3 regions of the Mesorhizobium sp. M0011 genome follow, and region 3 is predicted to be linked to each of the others. Evidence: riboswitches for the same ligand, from Rfam matches in the RefSeq annotation. Region 3 holds a riboswitch; each other region holds the start of a gene.

Region 1 (5,596 bases), on a different contig from region 3:
AAACGACACCGCCCACGGAAACAGGAAGGCCACTTCCAGGTCGAAGATGATGAACAGGATCGACACCAGGTAGAAACGGATGTCGAACTTCATGCGCGCGTCGTCGAACGAGTTGAAACCGCACTCATAGGCGGAAAGCTTTTCGGGATCTGGATTGCGGTAGGCCACCAGAAAGGGCGCGGCCAGCAGCGCCAGGCCGACAACCAGCGCCACGCCTATGAACAGGACGATGGGCAGGTATGAGCTCAAGAGTGCGTTCATGCTCGGCTTTCCGTTGGCGCCAATCCACTTTGATTACAGCACCGGACCCTAATGCGGAAGCGTGACAGTTTAACCGCTGAACCGTTTTAAGGGCCTATGCTGCAACGCGGCGAGGGTTAGCGCAGCACTTCCAGCGAAGCAAGTCAAACCTTGTTCAAAACACCGACCTGGACGGCATATCGCGGCAAACTGGTCCGATCCGCTCCTGTTTGATTTCCTGCGCCTATTACTCCACTTTTCTCTCCTGACATGGATGCCGCCAAAACCCTGCTAGCATGGGTTGGAATCAGCCTTTCGACCCTCGGTCAAAACACTTCAAAGTGATGCCTGCATGAAGGAAAAGATCTCGCTCCCCACGGCCCGTCGCATCGCGCTTGCCGCCCAGGGGTTCCTCGATCCCCGCCCGACCGGTACGCCCGACCGCCGGCATTTTGCCCGCACCCTCTCCCGCACCGGCCTGCTGCAGATCGATTCCGTCAGCGCCGTGGTGCGCGCTCATTATATGCCGCTCTATTCGCGCCTTGGCCCCTACCCGTTCTCGCTGCTCGACAACGCGGCCGTGACGCGCAAGCGCACTGTTTTCGAATACTGGGCGCACGAGGCCTCCTTCCTGCCGGTCGAGACATACCCGCTGATGCGCTGGCGCATGCAGCGCGCCGAGCGCGGCGAGGAAATGTATCTGGGGCTCGCCAAATGGGGCCGCGAGCACGCCGGCTACATCGAAGAGATCTACCGCCAGGTCGCCGAGCGCGGCCCGATCGCCGCTTCCGCGCTGGAGGGCCAGAAAGGCTCGGGCGGCTGGTGGGGCTGGAGCCATGCCAAGCACGCCTTCGAATGGCTGTTCTGGGCCGGCCGCATCACCACGGCGCACCGTCGCGGGTTCGAGCGTTTCTATGATCTGCCCGAGCGCGTGCTGCCGCAGGCGGTCCTCGACCTTCCAGTGCCGACGCCTGAGGACGCGCACCGCGAATTGCTGCGCATTTCCGCCCGCGCCCACGGCGTGGCGACTTCAGGCGATTTGCGCGATTATTTCCGGCTGTCGCCCGCCGACATGAAAGGCCGGCTGGAGGAGCTCGTCGAAACAGGCGAGTTGATGCCGGTGCGTGTCGAAGGCTGGGACAAGCCGGCCTATCTTCACCGGGACGCCCGCCAGCCGCGCAAAGTCGAGGCCCGCGCCCTGCTGGCACCCTTCGATCCGGTCGTCTTCGAGCGTTCGCGCACCGAGCGGCTGTTCGACTTCCACTACCGCATCGAGATCTACACGCCGGCCGACAAGCGGCAATACGGCTATTATGTCCTGCCGTTCCTGCTCGGCGACAGGATCGTGGCACGCGTCGACCTCAAGGCCGATCGCCCGGCCAGCATACTGCGCGTCCATGCGGCCTATGCGGAGCCCGGTGCACCGCCTGAAACCGCTGCAGAGCTGTTCGAGGAATTGAAGCAGATGCAGGGCTGGCTCGGTCTCGAACGCATCGAAGTGACGCCTGCCGGGGATTTGGGGCCGGCGCTGGCCGACATCGCCGTGTCGTAAGCTCGCGTTGACACCGCCGCCCGCAAAAGCCTAAATCCGGTTCCAGATGGTCCCTTGCCCGCAACGGCAAGGGCTAAGAGGGAATGCGGTGCGGGGCAAAATCCCAAATCCGCGGCTGTCCCCGCAACTGTAAGCGAAGAGCCAAGGCCGAAAGCCACTGGGGAGTTCCCGGGAAGGCGGCTACCAAGGCGATGACCCGCGAGCCAGGAGACCTGCCGTCTGCGACTTTAGAATCCGATCGCCCGGCGGGTTTCCGGGCAAGGAGCACGATCTTGGACCACGACAGCAGTTTTTCGGCTGGCACAGCGGATATCTCGTCCGGCCATGATGATGCCTTGGCCGGCGTCACCATCATCGTCTGCGCCTCCTGCCGCGATGAGACCGGCGCCGACGCTCATCCCCGCGCCGGCGAATTGCTGGCGGACGACACGCGCCGCGCCGCATCTGGCGACGACATCCGCATCCGCAGCGTCGAATGCCTCGGCAATTGCAAGCGCCGCCTCAGCGCCGCCATCCTGCGCGACGGTTGCTGGAGCTATGTCTTCGGCGACCTGACAGCGACCAGCGGCGCCGACCTCATCACGGGTGCCAAGCTTTTCGCCACCTCGATCGACGGTCTGATCCCGTGGCGTGGCCGTCCCGATAGCCTGAAGCGCGGCCTCGTTGCCCGCATCCCTCCCCTAGACCTGCTGAAGGATTGACCATGACTGCCCCAGATTCGCCTGCGAACCTCTCCCGCGTTCCCTGCACCGTCGTCACCGGCTTCCTCGGCGCCGGCAAGACGACGCTGGTCCGTCACCTCCTGGAAAACGCCGGCGGCAAGCGCATTGCCATCATCGTCAACGAATTCGGCGACATCGGCATCGACGGCGAGATCCTCAAGGGCTGCGGCATAGACACCTGCCCGGAGGAAAATATCGTCGAACTGGCCAATGGCTGCATCTGCTGCACCGTCGCCGACGATTTCGTCCCGGCGCTCGACAAGATCCTCGCGCTGACGCCGAGGGTCGACCACATCCTGATCGAGACTTCGGGCCTGGCGCTGCCCAAGCCGCTGGTCCAGGCCTTTCAATGGCCGAGCGTGAAGAGCCGCGTCACAGTCGACGGCGTCATCGCCGTGGTCGACGGGCCGGCACTGGCCGAAGGCCGCGTCGCCAACGACATGAATGCCTTGCAGGCGCAGCGCGCCGGGGACGAGACGCTCGACCATGACGATCCGGTGGAAGAAGTGTTCGAGGATCAGATCGCCTGCGCCGACCTGATCATCCTGTCGAAGAGCGACCTGATGGACGCCGCCGGCACCGCCCGCGCCAACGCCATCATCAACGAACATTCCGCCCGCGCGGTGAAGATCGTGCCGACGTCGCATGGCAAGGTCGATCCCTCCGTGCTGCTCGGTCTCGGTCTCGCCGTCGAGGACGACATCGAAAACCGCAAGTCCCACCATGACGGCGCATTCGACCATGAGCATGACGACTTCGACACCTTCATCGTCGACATTGCCTCGATCGCCAATCCGGACGAGTTGGCAAAGCGCGTCGCCACCGTCGCCGAAGAAGAGAACGTGCTGCGCGTAAAAGGCTTCGTCGAGGTCGGCGGCAAGCCCATGCGGCTCTTGCTGCAGGCCGTCGGGCCGCGCGTCAATCATTACTATGACCGCGCCTGGACCGCGCAGGACGACCGCCGCTCGCGTCTCGTCGTCATCGGCCTGAAGGGGCTGAACCGCCCGGCGATCGAGCGTATACTCGCCGGCTGATCTCGGACACGGGTTGCGATGCACATCCTCACCACGACATCCGCCTCGCTCGACGACCTCGCCGAGCCGGTCGATCTGCGGCAGGCGCCGGCGGATATCGTGGCCCTGTCCTTCACCGACAGCGACCTCGCCGGACTGGCGGCAGCCTGGAAGGCCGATGCCGGCCGCCTGCCCTCGATGCGGCTGGCTGCCCTGCGTGACCTGCGCCATCCCATGTCCGTCGACCTCTGGGTCGACAGCGTCGCCCGTCACGCCAAGGTCATCCTCGTGCGCATCCTCGGCGGCTACGACTGGTGGCGCTACGGCTGCGACCAGCTTGCCTCGACCGCCCGCGCACACGGCATAAAGCTGGCGCTGCTGCCCGGCGAATGCCGCGACGAGGATCTGCGCCTGATCGAAGCCTCGACGCTGCCGCGCGAGGAGCTCGATGGCCTGCTCGACTATTTCCGCGAGGGCGGCCCGGCGAATATGAGCGCGCTGGTGCGGAGGCTGGCGCGACTGGCGGGACAGGATGCGGCTTTTGCAGAGCCGGTTCCAGTGCCGAAAGCCGGGTTTTATGAGCCAGGACTTGGGGTCGTTGGTGATCCTTCACACCCCCCTCTGTCCTGCCGGACATCTCCCCCGCAAGGGGGGAGATCGGACTTCATCAAAGCCGGCTCTTTTCCCGTTTCATTAGAAGCTGACGCGTCCGCAACCTCGACAATTGGCGAAATCTCCAATGACAGCGCAATCTCCCCCCTTGCGGGGGAGATGTCCGGCAGGACAGAGGGGGGTGTGAAGGAACTCGACGCTGACAACGTCAACGCTCCTATCATCCCCATCCTGTTCTATCGCTCGATGCTATTGGCCGCCGATGTCGCGCCCATCGATGCGCTTTTCCACGCGCTCCGCCAGCGCGGCATCAATCCGGTCCCCATCTTCGTCTCCAGCCTCAAGGACCCCTCATCCCTGGCGTTCGTGGAAACCGCACTCGCCGCGCTCAATCCCGCCGCCATCATCACCGCGACCGCTTTCGCGTCCGGCGCCGAACCCGGCATTGAAACCCTGTTCGACCGCGCCGGCGTACCGGTCTTCCAGGTCATCGTCGCCACCACCCGCCGCGACGTCTGGGAGACCAACCAGCGCGGCCTGGCGCCCGCCGACCTCGCCATGCATGTCGTGCTGCCCGAACTCGACGGCCGCATCCTGGCCGGCGCCATTTCCTTTAAGGGCGAGAGCGAGATCGATCCAGCACTTGGCCACCGCGCCTTTGCCAACCGGCCGGAACCGGATCGTGTGGCGCAAGTGGCTGACCGCGTCGCGGCCTTTATCCGCCTGCAGGAGACAGCCCGCGCCGAACGCAAGCTGGCCATCCTGATGCCGGATTATCCCAGTGCCCCCGGCCGCACCGGCTACGCCGTGGGTTTGGATGTCCCGTCCAGCGTGCTGGCCATGCTGCAGGACCTCAGCGAACAGGGCTATGTCGTTGAGGGGATTCCGCAAACGCCGCGTGAGTTGCTGGCGCGGCTGGGCCAGGGCGGGCATGGCTTGGCCTTGAGGGATTATGTGGAGTTCTCGAAGGCACTGCCGTCTGCAGCAATTGCTGCCGTAGATGCAGCTTGGAAGGCTGAATATGAGATAGGTTTGTGCGAGGCACCCCCCTCTGTCCTGCCGGACATCTCCCCCGCAAGGAGGGAGATCGGCAGTTCCGCCATCGGCGCTCATTCTGCGACGTTCGTAGCTGGCGAAAGCGGCAATGAGAGCTCAATCTCCCCCCTTGCGGGGGAGATGTCCGGCAGGACAGAGGGGGGTGCTCAAGCGCCAACCGCCGCCCACTTCCCCTTCCGCGCTGCCACCTTCGGCAACATCACGGTCGCCCTCGCCCCAGACCGCGGCCGCTCCGTCGACCGCCGCGCCGACTACCACGACCCGACGCTCCCGCCGCGCCATGCGCTGATCGCCTTCGGCCTGTGGCTGCGCAAATCGCTCGGCGTCCATGCGCTCGTCCATGTCGGCGCGCATGGCACGCTGGAGTGGCTGCCGGGCAAGACCGTTGCGCTTTCGGAGAA
Region 2 (5,596 bases), on a different contig from region 3:
CGCACGCCGGGCGGCACGTGCCGCATCGCAGGTCGCGTCATGATGACGATCTGGTCCTGGATCGCCGAACCGCTCAGCCACGAATTCATGCGTCGCGGTCTCGCCGTCGCCGTTCTGGTCGGCGCCATTTGCGCAGTGTTGTCCTGCTATCTCGTCCTGAAGGGCTGGTCGCTGATGGGCGACGCCGTTTCGCATGCCGTGCTTCCGGGTATCGTGCTCGCCTATATCGCCGGGATCCCGCTTGCCTTCGGCGCCTTCGTGGCAGGACTTGGCTGCGCGCTGGCGACGGGCTACCTCAAGCAGCACAGCCGGATCAAGGAGGACGCAGTCATGGGCATCGTCTTCTCAGGCATGTTCGCGTTTGGCCTGGTGCTGTTCGTCAAAGTCGAGACCGACCAGCATCTCAATCATATCCTGTTCGGCAACATGCTCGGCGTCCAGTGGCGCTACGTGATCGAGGCGGCGGTCATCGTCGTGCCGGCGATCCTCATCGTTCTGGCAAAACGCAAGGATCTGCTGCTTTATTGTTTCGATCCGGCCCATGCGCGCGCGATCGGCCTGCCGGTCAACCTGCTGCATTTCGGGCTGCTGACGCTGCTCGCGTTGACCATCGTGGCCTCGCTGAAGGCTGTCGGGATCATCCTTGTCATCGCCATGCTGATCGCGCCGGGAGCGATCGGCTTTCTTTTGACGAAGAGCTTTGAGCGCATGCTCGCCATTGCCGCCGCGGCCGCCATCGGGTCGAGCGTCGTGGGAACGATTCTCAGCTATCACATCGACGCAGCCACCGGCCCGACGATCGTCGTCGTTCAGGCCGGCGTTTTTTTGCTTGCCCTGTTCCAGTCGAAGCGCCCAAAGCAACGGGTGCAACTGGGCATTTCGGGAGAGTAATCGCGGCCCTGACCCAGGCCGCACTCAAAGCCGGTTGCGGATCAGCATGGTGACGACGAAGAACGCGCCGACCGAGCTGGTGATGATGCCGATCGGCAGTTCCTGCGGCGGCAGCAGCGTTCGGGCCAGAAGATCGCTGGCCAGCAACAGCACGGCGCCGAAGACGGCGCAGCTGGCAACCAGGCGCAGGTGCAAGGGGCCCGCCAGCGGCCGCGACAGATGCGGGATCATCAGCCCGACGAAGCCGATGACGCCGGCGACCGAGACCAGGATCGCCGTCGAGAAGGCGGCGACGAGAAAGGTCATCCTTCGCATCCGCGCCACCGGCACGCCCAGGCTTTCGGCGGCGTTTTCGCCGGCCAGGAAAGCATCGAGCCGGCGGTGGTTCCACAGCGCGTAAGCCAGAATGGTGCCTGCTCCCAGCGCGCCCAGCCAGATATTATCCCAGCGCGCCAGGCCAAGGCCGCCCATGGCCAGAACAGCACGGAGTGGGCGGCGCGCTGATCGCCGGCAAAGACAAGATAGTTGGTCAAGGCGGTGAACATGAAGGACACGGCAAGGCCGGCAAGGATCAGCCGCTCCGGGCCTTGCCCCCTCACCCGCGCAACCAGCAGCAGCACTACGCCGGCAGCCAATATGCCGCCGGTGAAGGCCGCGACCGGCAATGTCCAGATGCCGAAACTGTCGCCGAAGACGGTGATGACGGAAACCGCACCCGCGGCGGCGCCCGACGACAGGCCGAACAGGAACGGGTCGGCAAGGTCGTTGCGGGTCACCGTCTGCAGCAGCGCACCGACGACGCCGAGACCGGCCCCGACGCAGATGGCCAGGATCGTGCGCGGCAGCCGCAGGTCGACCACGATCTTGCCGACCGGCCCGGCCACGTCGTGCCCGCTGAAGCCGACTGCGCGGCCAAGCGCGGCAACAACATCGGTCAGCGGGATCAGCGTCGAGCCGTAGGCGATCGACAGCAGAGCGAGAGCGGCGAGCGCCGCCGCCCCCGCCAGCATGGCCAGTGCAAATGCCGTATGGCGCAAGCCTGGAAATGCGTCGTGTCTGTCAGGACGCGTGCGACGCACTTCCAGGATCTTTTGTTCATGCATGTCGTTGCCCCAAAACCGCTGCGCACTTTTGGGCCACAGGCATCAAAACGCTTCCGGATGCATGGCCTTGGCGATCTTGTCGATCGCTTCGATGTTGGCCGGGCCCGGCGTCAGTTCGGCATAGCGCAGGGCGACGAAGCGCTCGTTCTTGACCGCGTCCGTCTCCTTCATCGCCGGATGCGCCTTCAGGAAATCGAGCAGTTTCCTGTAGCCACCGCCATCCTGGTAATCGAGCAGGATGAGGAATTGCGGATTGCGCGACGCCACCGTTTCCCAGTCCGTATTGCCCCAGCTGGTGTCCATGTCGGCCATGATGTTGTCGCCGCCGGCGGCTGATATCATGGCGCTGGGGATGGCGAATTTGCCTGCGGTGAACGGCTTGTCCTCGCCGGAATCATAGAGGAAGACCCGCGTTCCCTTGGCGTCGCCGACCTTGGCGGTGATGTCGGCGAGCCGCGTCTTCCAGCCGGAGACAAGCTTCTCAGCTTCGGCCTCCTTGCCGAAGATCTTGCCCAGTTTCTCGACATCGCCATAGAGCAGGTCCATCGAGGCGGCAGGGCGGCTCTTGTCGAGATGGACGCAGCTTTCCGTCAGCACCAGCGTCTTGATGCCGTGCGGAGCAAGCGTGTCGGGCGTCACTTCACCACCCGGCTTCATGCCATAATACCAGCCGGCGAAGAAAAAATCGGGCTCGACCGCGACGAGGTTTTCGAGCGTCGGATATTTCGGCGCCAGTTCCGGGATCGAACCCTGCTCGGCCTTGAACTCAGGACCCACCTTGTACCATCCGGTGATGCCGGTCAGGCCGACGATCGACGGCTGCAGTTTCAGCGCGAAAGCCATCTCGGCCATGTTGAGATCCTGGATGACGACGCGCTTCGGCGGCGCATCGAAGGTCAGCGGCTTGCCGCAGCTGTCGACAGTTACCGGGAAGGCCAGGGCTGTCGAGGCCAGCAGCGAGAAGGCAAGCGAAAAAGCAAGGCGTTTCAAGGGTTTGCTCCTGTGGACGGGATGATCGATATGGGACGGCTTCAATCAGGATGGCGGCGCGGCACGGTTCGGAACATCGAACACCGTCAGTTCGCGGTCTTCGGTCGGATGGCGCAGACGCAGCACATCGATGCCGAAAATTTCGCGAATCAGCTTTTGGGTCAGCGCTTCGCGCGGTGCGGCGAGCGCTTGCAGACGGGCATGGTTCATCACCGCCACCCTGGTGGCGAACGGTGCCACCAGCGCCAGATCGTGCAGCACCGCGATCACCGTCATCTCGAAGCCTGCCACGAGGTCGAGCAGTTCGCCGCGGGCGCGCGGGTCGAGATGGTTGGTCGGCTCGTCGAGGAACAGGATCTTTGGCTGCTGGGCGATGGCGCGGGCCAGTTGGGCGCGCTGGCGCTCGCCGCCCGACAGCGAGCCGATGGTGCGGCCAAGCAGCGGCAGCAGGCCGGTCCGGCGCAGCGCATCGACGACAATGTCACGCTCCTCGCTCCTGCGCCGTAGCCGAGCGTGCGGGACCCGGCCCAGCTCGACATAGTCGATCACCGCCAGCCGCGGATCGGGCTGGTCGGCCTGGCCGACAACGGCGATATGCAGCGCCCGCTCGGCGGCGGAAATCCCGTCCAGCCGGCGCCCGCCGAGGTTCACCTCGCCGGAGCTCGGCCGCAGCATGCCCGACAGCATGCGCAGCAGCGTCGTCTTGCCCGCGCCGTTGGGACCGATGATGGCTAGGCGATCGCCAGCGGCCACCGAGAAGCTGACCGCCTGGACCAGATCCCGCCCATTGGCCATGGCGCAGAGGTCATGTGCTTCGAGAAGCGCTACGGTCATCGGCTGCCCGCCAGATTGCCGGGATGGCAAAGCGTGCACACGATGATGCGATGATCGATAGACCCGTCCAACTTTCCGTCACTTTCCAAAACTGGCGACGGAAGGAAGCTGGCGAAGCGGCCGACAAGACCGGGATTCGCGTTTCCTCCCGGCACACCCCGTCCGGTCAACTCAGTGATGGCAGGTCTCCTGGCTCGCGGGTCGTTGCGCCATCCTGCCTTCCCAGCCTTGCCGGCCAGTGGCATTCACGGATTTTGCTCGCCGCTTACAGTTGCGGGGGCAGCCACGGCCTCGACCCCTGGGGATCTCACCGTGTTCCCTTTTCACCCCTCGCCTTTCGACTCGGGGACCATCACCGCTTCAGCGTAGATTTCCCCCAATCGCTTCGCAATGGATTTCTCGGACGGAGTGGTGGGCCGGCTAGGGGAAACATGCATTTCACGCTCTCGATATGTAATAACATTACGCATTTAGAGGATGCCGCCTGGCGCTGTCAAGCGAAGCCTGCCGAATTTGGCTCGTCGGCGGCAAGGGGCGCTCGACCGCTGTGCCATATCGGTGTGCGACTGTGACGGGATCGGTTCGATTGCGCGGGATGCGCAATTTCGATCAAACTGGCCGCGCCAGGAAACGGCAGGATGATCTGGCCAATGCGAGGAGCAAAATGAACCCGACCGAGAAAGCGCTGTGGTTCGTCGAAAGTCATCTGCCGGAGGCGATCTCGCTTGACGATATCGCGCAAAGCAGCGGCGTGTCGCGTTTTCATGTGACGCGGGCTTTCGGCGCTGCCACGGGCCGCTCGGTGATGGGCTACATGCGCTCACGCCGGCTCACCGAGGCGGCGCGCAAGCTGGCCGGCGGGGCGCCCGACATTCTCTCCGTCGCGCTCGACGCCGGCTACAACTCGCATGAGGCGTTCACCCGTGCCTTCCGCGATCAGTTCGGCACCACGCCGGAACTGGTGCGCGCGCAAGGCACACTCGACAAGCTCGACCTCGTGGAGCCGATCCTGATGGACCAGTCCTTCCTCACCAATCTCGAACCACCGCGTTTCGAGACCAGCCGGCCGTTCCTGATCGCCGGCCTCGGCGAACGCTACAGCTGCGAAACCAGCGCCGCCATTCCGATGCAATGGCAGCGCTTCGGCCCCTATATCGGCAACATTCCGGGCGAGGCCGGCGACGTCGCCTATGGCGTCTGCGTCAACGGCGACGATGCCGGCAATTTCGACTACATCGCCGGCGTCGAAGTGTCTGATTTTTCCGACCTGCCCAAGGAATTCAGCCGGGTGCGGGTGCCGGCGCAGAAATATGCGGTCTTTGCCCACCGCGAACACATCTCGACCATCCGCCGCACGGTCAATACGATCTGGAACAAATGGCTGCCGGCTTCCGGCCACGAGATATCGGATGCGCCGGAATTCGAACGCTACGGCCCTGAGTTCGACCCACGCAGCGGCAATGGCGGGCTGGAGATCTGGATACCGGTGAAGGCGTAGTCGGTCAGGCCATCGGCAGCGCCGGCCAGCGATCGACTATCCCGCCGCCGGAAAACACAGCGATCGACCCGAACTGCTGCAGCACGGCTTCGCTCTGCGTCGGCCTTAGAAACGCGTAGTCGCCGGGCTTTGCGGTCGCGTCGGCGGGCAAGCCCATGAATTGCTGGTTGGAGGACAGGCCGAGCAGCCCGTTCGCCTTCATGCCTTCGGGGAAGACGGGCTCGGCCATCCACTTGCCGCCATAGAGATAGCAGCCCTTGCGCGGGAAGCGGCCGAGCGC
Region 3 (5,596 bases):
CAATGACGTTGTTGCGGCCGCCGGAGAGATCGCGGGCGGCGGCCATGCCGAGGCCGGCCGATATCGACGTCGAGGAGTGGGCGGCGCCAAAGGGATCGTACTCGCTCTCGGCGCGGCGGGTGAAGCCGGACAGACCGCTTTCCTGGCGCAGCGTGCGGATACGGTCGCGGCGGCCGGTCAGGATCTTGTGCGGATAGGCCTGGTGGCCGACATCCCAGATCAGCCGGTCGTCGGGGGTGTTGAAGACATAGTGCAGCGCCACTGTCAGCTCGACCACGCCAAGCCCTGCGCCCAGATGACCACCCGTGCGGGACACGGCGTCGACCAGCTCGGCGCGAAGCTCGGACGCCAATTGCGGCAGTTCACTTTCGGCAAGCGTGCGCAGGTCGGCCGGGATGCGGACCTTGTCGAGAAGCGGCGTATGCGGCGTTGCGTTCACGGTGCTCGGGCTTTCGGTTGATGGGCGAATAGGCCGCCGGCCGGCGAAAGTAAATGTGTGTCAGTGACGCGGATCAGGCCCTAGTCTTTTGTCTATGCATTTCGTTCTGCCACTTTTGGGTGACAGGGCATCAGCTTTCCGGCAGCGGAATAAACTCTTCCTCGTCTCCGGGAACGATGTCGAAGCGGCCCGTCTTCCATTCCTCTTTCGCCTGTTCGATGCGCTCCTTGGACGACGAGACGAAATTCCACCAGATGTAACGCTTCGAACCAAGAGAGGCGCCGCCGAATAGCATGAAATGCGCCCCGGTCTGCGACGACACGACGATCTCGTCACCGGGACGGAACACCAGCAGCCGTTCGGCTGGGAATACATCACCCGAAATTGAGACCTCGCCTTCCAGCGTATAGATGGCGCGTTCTTCCGCATCAGCAGGGATTTTCACGCTGGCGCCGGGCGCCAGGCGCAGGTCGGCGTAGAGCGTCTCCGTGTCGGCCCTGACCGGGGACCGCAGTCCCTGGAAATCGCCGATGATGAGGCGCCCGTTGACGCCTTCGGCTTCGATCTCGGGAAGCCGAAGCGCTGCGGTATTCTCGAAAACCGGAGCCACCTCTTCCTTGTCGTCCGGCAGAGCCAGCCATGTCTGCAGGCCGGATACCGACATCGGCGCGCCACGCAGTTCCTCCGGCGTACGCTCCGAATGGACGATGCCGCGGCCGGCGGTCATCAAATTCACGTCGCCGGGCTGAATGACCATTTCGGTGCCGAGTGAATCGCGGTGCCGGATCTTGCCGTCGAACAGATAGGTGACCGTCGACAGGCCGATATGCGGATGCGGACGGACATCCAGTGCCTGACCGGCGCGCAGGATCGCGGGACCCATGCGGTCGAAGAAGATGAACGGCCCCACCAGCCGCCTTTTTGCCGTCGGCAGGGCACGGCGCACCTGAAAACCGCCGATATCCTTGGCGTTGGGTATGACCATCAATTCGATCTGATCGCTGGCGAAGGCATCGCCTGCCTCAGGGTCTTTCCCGGGGAAGAAGCTCATGGACTCTCCTTGTCGGTGGTCGAAGGCCGCCTGGCCGCATCAGGCAAAGCGGATCGCCGCCTTTGCCCGCAGCTTGGCCGCCACCTCTTCGCGATTACGCGGATGCTGGTGGGTTTCCAGGGAATCGAGCAGTTCGCGCGCCGAGGCGGCGATGGCTTCGACGGCATGGTCGAAGGCGTGCTGGTTCTGCTTCGAGGGTCGCGTGGTTCCGCTCAGCTTGCGGACGAACTGAAGAGCCGCGTCGCGCACCTCGTCATTGGTTGCCGGCGGATCAAAATTGAACAGGGTCTTGATGTTTCTGCACATCGCTTCCGTATCTCCTCTTGTCCTTGAGCTGTTTCAATCGGAACGAGTTATATCCTCGATCATGATCATGTCCAAAAACCGGTGAGGCGAGGCCATCGTTCGGACCGAGCCTCAATCCGCGTCGAGTGGCTCCGTTCCAACCGGCTTGCCGTCGCGCGACAGCCTGATCTTCTCGACCTTGTCCTCGGCGGCCTTCAGCAGCCGGTCGCAATGCGCCTTCAGCGCCTCACCACGCTCATAGATCTTGATCGACTGGTCGAGCGGCACGTCGCCACGCTCCAGATCATCGACGATCTTCTCCAGCGCATCGAGTGCCTGCTCGAAGCTCATCGCCTTGACGTCTTCGTTGGTCTCATCGGCCATCATTCATCCTTTCATCAGTCGCCCGACATGGGCGGCGACCGAAAATGCCAATCCCTGCAGATCGTAGCCGCCCTCGAGCAGGCTGACGAGCCGGTTGCCGCTGTGGCGTGCCGCGCGCTGCATCAGCTGGCCGGTCGCCCAGTCGAAATCATCCTCGGTCAGATTGATCTCGGCCAGCGGATCGCGGTGGTGCGCGTCGAACCCCGCCGAAATGATGATCAGGTCGGGCGCGAAATTGTCGAGCGCGGGCAGGACGCGCGACAGGAAGGCATCGCGAAACACTTCGCTGCCGGTCTGCGGCGCCAGCGGTGCGTTGACGATGTTGCCGGCGCCCGTTTCGGTCTTCGCTCCGGTGCCGGGATAAAGCGGCATCTGGTGTGTCGAGCAATAGAGCACCGACGGATCGTCCCAGAAAATATCCTGCGTGCCATTGCCGTGATGCACGTCCCAGTCGACGACGGCAACGCGCTCGACACCGTGTTTCTTCTGCGCATAACGCGCCGCGATCGCCGCCGTGTTGAACAGGCAAAAGCCCATCGCCGTGGTCTTTTCGGCATGATGGCCGGGCGGCCGGGCGGCGACGAAGACGTTGTCGGCGCGGCCCGAAAAGACATCATCGACGGCGGCGTTGGCGGCGCCGATCGCGGTGATCGCCGCTTGCCAGCTCTTCGGGCTGGCAGTGGTGTCGGCATCGATGCGGGCAATCCCCTCGTCGGGGATGGCGGCGCGCACGCGGGCGACGAAATCGGCGGGATGCGCGTAGAGGATGGTGGCCTCGTCGCCTTCCGGCGCCTGAATACGATCGAGCCCGGCAAAGGCTTCGTCGTCGAGCACGCGCTCGATGGCGCGTAAGCGGTCGGGCCGCTCGGGATGTCCGGGCGGCGTGAGATGCTCGAGGAAGATCGGATGGGTGTAGAGACGGGTGGTCATCGTCCTAATCTAGTGACCCGGATCGACAAAGGCCATGCACGGGCGGCCGATGACTGGGGAAAATCGCGACTGCGTCCATTCGCGTCGCCGCAGGCATTGGCCCCGCGGGCGCTTCGGCGTAAGGTCCCTGGTACTGCCTGGTGCCCGCCGCAAGCGGGAGAATCGGGAACACGGTTGAATTCCGTGGCGTGCCCAACGCTGTGAGGGGGACCGCGCCGGTAAATGCCACTGTCGATGACGGGAAGGCACCGGACGCGGGTTGATCCCGAGCCAGAAGACCGGCCTGGCAGGCATTGTCATCCGCGTGGTCAGGCGGATGGCATCAGAGCGACGTGCGTCTACTTGGACGCACAAAGTACGCTCTGTCAGTTTTGAATCTGCAATCGCAAGGGGACAAGCGATGCCGGAACACATGACCGCTGCCATTGACGATGGATTTGACCAGAATGCGCGCGATGCGGTCTACCGCGCCATGTTCACGCGGCGTGACGTGCGCAGCCATTTCCTGCCCACCGCGATCGATGACGACGTGCTGGCACGGCTGCTGCTTGCCGCCCATCACGCGCCATCGGTCGGCTTCATGCAGCCATGGAATTTCATTGTCATTCGCGATGTCAAACGACGGGCGGAGGTGCGCGACCTGTTCCTGGCCGCGCGAGAACAGGAACTGCCGGCGATCGAGGCGGAAAAACAGGCGCTGTACCGCAAGCTCAAGCTGGAAGGCATCTGCGAGAGCGCGCTCAACATCTGCATCACCTGCGACCGGCAGCGCTCGAAGGGTTCGCCGCTGGGACGCTGGCACAATCCGGAGATGGATCTCTACAGCACCGTCTGCGCGGTGCAGAATTTCTGGCTGGCCGCGCGTGCCGAGGGCGTTGGCGTCGGCTGGGTGAGCATCATCGAGGCTGAGGCGCTGAAGCGGCTGTTGGCCATTCCGGATCACGTAACGCCGGTCGCCTATCTCTGCGTCGGCCGTGTTTCCGAGTTCGCTCCCAAACCGGACCTTGAAACGCATGGCTGGGGACGGCGGCTGCCGCTGCCGGAGCTGATCATGAGCGAGACCTTTTCCGGGCAAGGCGAGACACAGCTCAAATCCACCGTGGCGCGCCTCAACACCGTTCCTGCCTCACCAGACACCATCCGCCCAGCCGATCAGGGTGTGGCGCCGGCCGTAGCCCAGCGCGAACCGCCGAAGGAGGCCAGCGCCTTGTCCTTGAGCTCCCTGAACTTCGACGATGCCTCGGCCAGCCGGGCGTCCCAGGCCGGATCGGGCACCTGGCCCGCGATGGTCTTGAAATAGACCTGCATCAGGCAGGCGATGGCGAAAGGCTCGATGAACGCCGCCTTGAATGCCCAGGCGAAGACGATGGCGAGCACAAAAGCCCAGCCGGCGAGCTGGCCAGGCATCAGGAACAGAATCGCACCGGCAGGTGCCAGCATCATCAGAAAGATGATGAACGACATGCCCCACATGATGACCGCCAGCCAGACGGCGTTCTTGACCATGACCTTGCCGTTCTGAGCATAGAGCACTACGCCTTGGCGCGCCGTCTCGAAGGGCGAGGCTGAATTGATGCGGATGTTGTAGCCGAGGATGATCTCGTCGACATAGGTCAGCGACAGGCGGATCACCGTGTTGATGAAGGAGACCAGGCCGCTCAGGCCTGGTATCGGCAGGAAGGCGGCGATACCGCCGAGCAGGCCGGTGATGGCACGGATGGCACCCTTGACGAGTCGGTCGACGACGAAAAGGATGTTGGCTTCGGCAAAACGCTGGGTGACGACATCCCTGGCGTAGGCGATCTGGTCCTGACCGCCGGGAATGTCGCGGCCGTCGATCAGATGAACCATGACGGCGATGTGGCCGGCCTTGACGACATAGAGGATGTATTCGCGGATCCAGTAGACGGCGATCGAGACGACGCCGAAACCGACCACGCCGCCCCACAGGGCAAACGACAGCGGCCCGTCGGGATCGGTGGAGATATGGCCGACGCCATAGCCGACAGAGGCACCGGTGCCGGTCGCCACGATGTAGGCCAGCGTGATGCCGAAATAGACGATCATGCGAAAAACGATGAACGGCCAGGTCCGCATCATGATGGACACCGACCGGCCGATCTCAAAATCCCACATGTGCCCCGAATCTCCGCCTCAGAGATGGTGGAAGAGGATGGACTCAACCCGGCGATTGTCAATTGCCGGCCCTGACGCCAAAGGGCGACGAATTCGGGGTAACGGGTTGGTTCGGAGCCCGCCAGCGCGTTGGCTGACGGAGCATCAAACGAAAAACCCGCCTGTGCGGCCGGTCACTGGCGCAAATCAGCACCATGGACGAATATATACCTTAGCTGAGGGCACGGTGTCAAGAAAAAATTCCTATCGTGAACAGCTGCCGGCACGAAAGCTCTGGTGGGAACTTCAATTCGACTGCGGATCCGGCTTCCTGAGCAGGCCTTCGAGCAGTTGCTTGAACGCCGTCACCACCTTCTTCGACGTCGTTTCGG

The links. Region 3 has a riboswitch for cobalamin ahead of bluB (5,6-dimethylbenzimidazole synthase). Riboswitches for the same ligand answer to the same signal wherever they lie in the genome.
Region 1: linked by a shared signal. The riboswitch ahead of NKK51_RS06895 (DUF1636 family protein) and the one ahead of bluB (5,6-dimethylbenzimidazole synthase) in region 3 are both predicted to bind cobalamin.
Region 2: linked by a shared signal. The riboswitch ahead of NKK51_RS16080 (ABC transporter ATP-binding protein) and the one ahead of bluB (5,6-dimethylbenzimidazole synthase) in region 3 are both predicted to bind cobalamin.

What each region holds. Positions count from the first base shown of each region.
Region 1 is NZ_JAMYVQ010000004.1:272,610-278,205, reverse strand. It holds gene NKK51_RS06905 (NADH-quinone oxidoreductase subunit A) at 1-261, opposite strand, end outside; gene NKK51_RS06900 (winged helix-turn-helix domain-containing protein) at 593-1,792, shown strand; cobalamin riboswitch at 1,823-2,026, shown strand; gene NKK51_RS06895 (DUF1636 family protein) at 2,065-2,493, shown strand; gene cobW (cobalamin biosynthesis protein CobW) at 2,496-3,548, shown strand; gene NKK51_RS06885 (cobaltochelatase subunit CobN) at 3,567-5,596, shown strand, end outside.
Region 2 is NZ_JAMYVQ010000013.1:22,783-28,378, reverse strand. It holds gene NKK51_RS16100 (metal ABC transporter permease) at 1-43, shown strand, start outside; gene NKK51_RS16095 (metal ABC transporter permease) at 43-891, shown strand; partial or broken gene NKK51_RS16090 (FecCD family ABC transporter permease) at 916-1,901, opposite strand; gene NKK51_RS16085 (ABC transporter substrate-binding protein) at 2,037-2,984, opposite strand; gene NKK51_RS16080 (ABC transporter ATP-binding protein) at 3,030-3,818, opposite strand; cobalamin riboswitch at 3,981-4,187, opposite strand; gene NKK51_RS16075 (AraC family transcriptional regulator) at 4,483-5,316, shown strand; gene NKK51_RS16070 (DSD1 family PLP-dependent enzyme) at 5,321-5,596, opposite strand, start outside.
Region 3 is NZ_JAMYVQ010000001.1:373,659-379,254, forward strand. It holds gene dxs (1-deoxy-D-xylulose-5-phosphate synthase) at 1-439, opposite strand, end outside; gene NKK51_RS01760 (pirin family protein) at 570-1,490, opposite strand; gene NKK51_RS01765 (DUF2277 domain-containing protein) at 1,530-1,796, opposite strand; gene NKK51_RS01770 (exodeoxyribonuclease VII small subunit) at 1,908-2,159, opposite strand; gene NKK51_RS01775 (histone deacetylase family protein) at 2,163-3,089, opposite strand; cobalamin riboswitch at 3,211-3,390, shown strand; partial or broken gene bluB (5,6-dimethylbenzimidazole synthase) at 3,502-4,119, shown strand; gene NKK51_RS01785 (hypothetical protein) at 4,242-5,225, opposite strand; gene NKK51_RS01790 (TetR/AcrR family transcriptional regulator) at 5,511-5,596, opposite strand, start outside.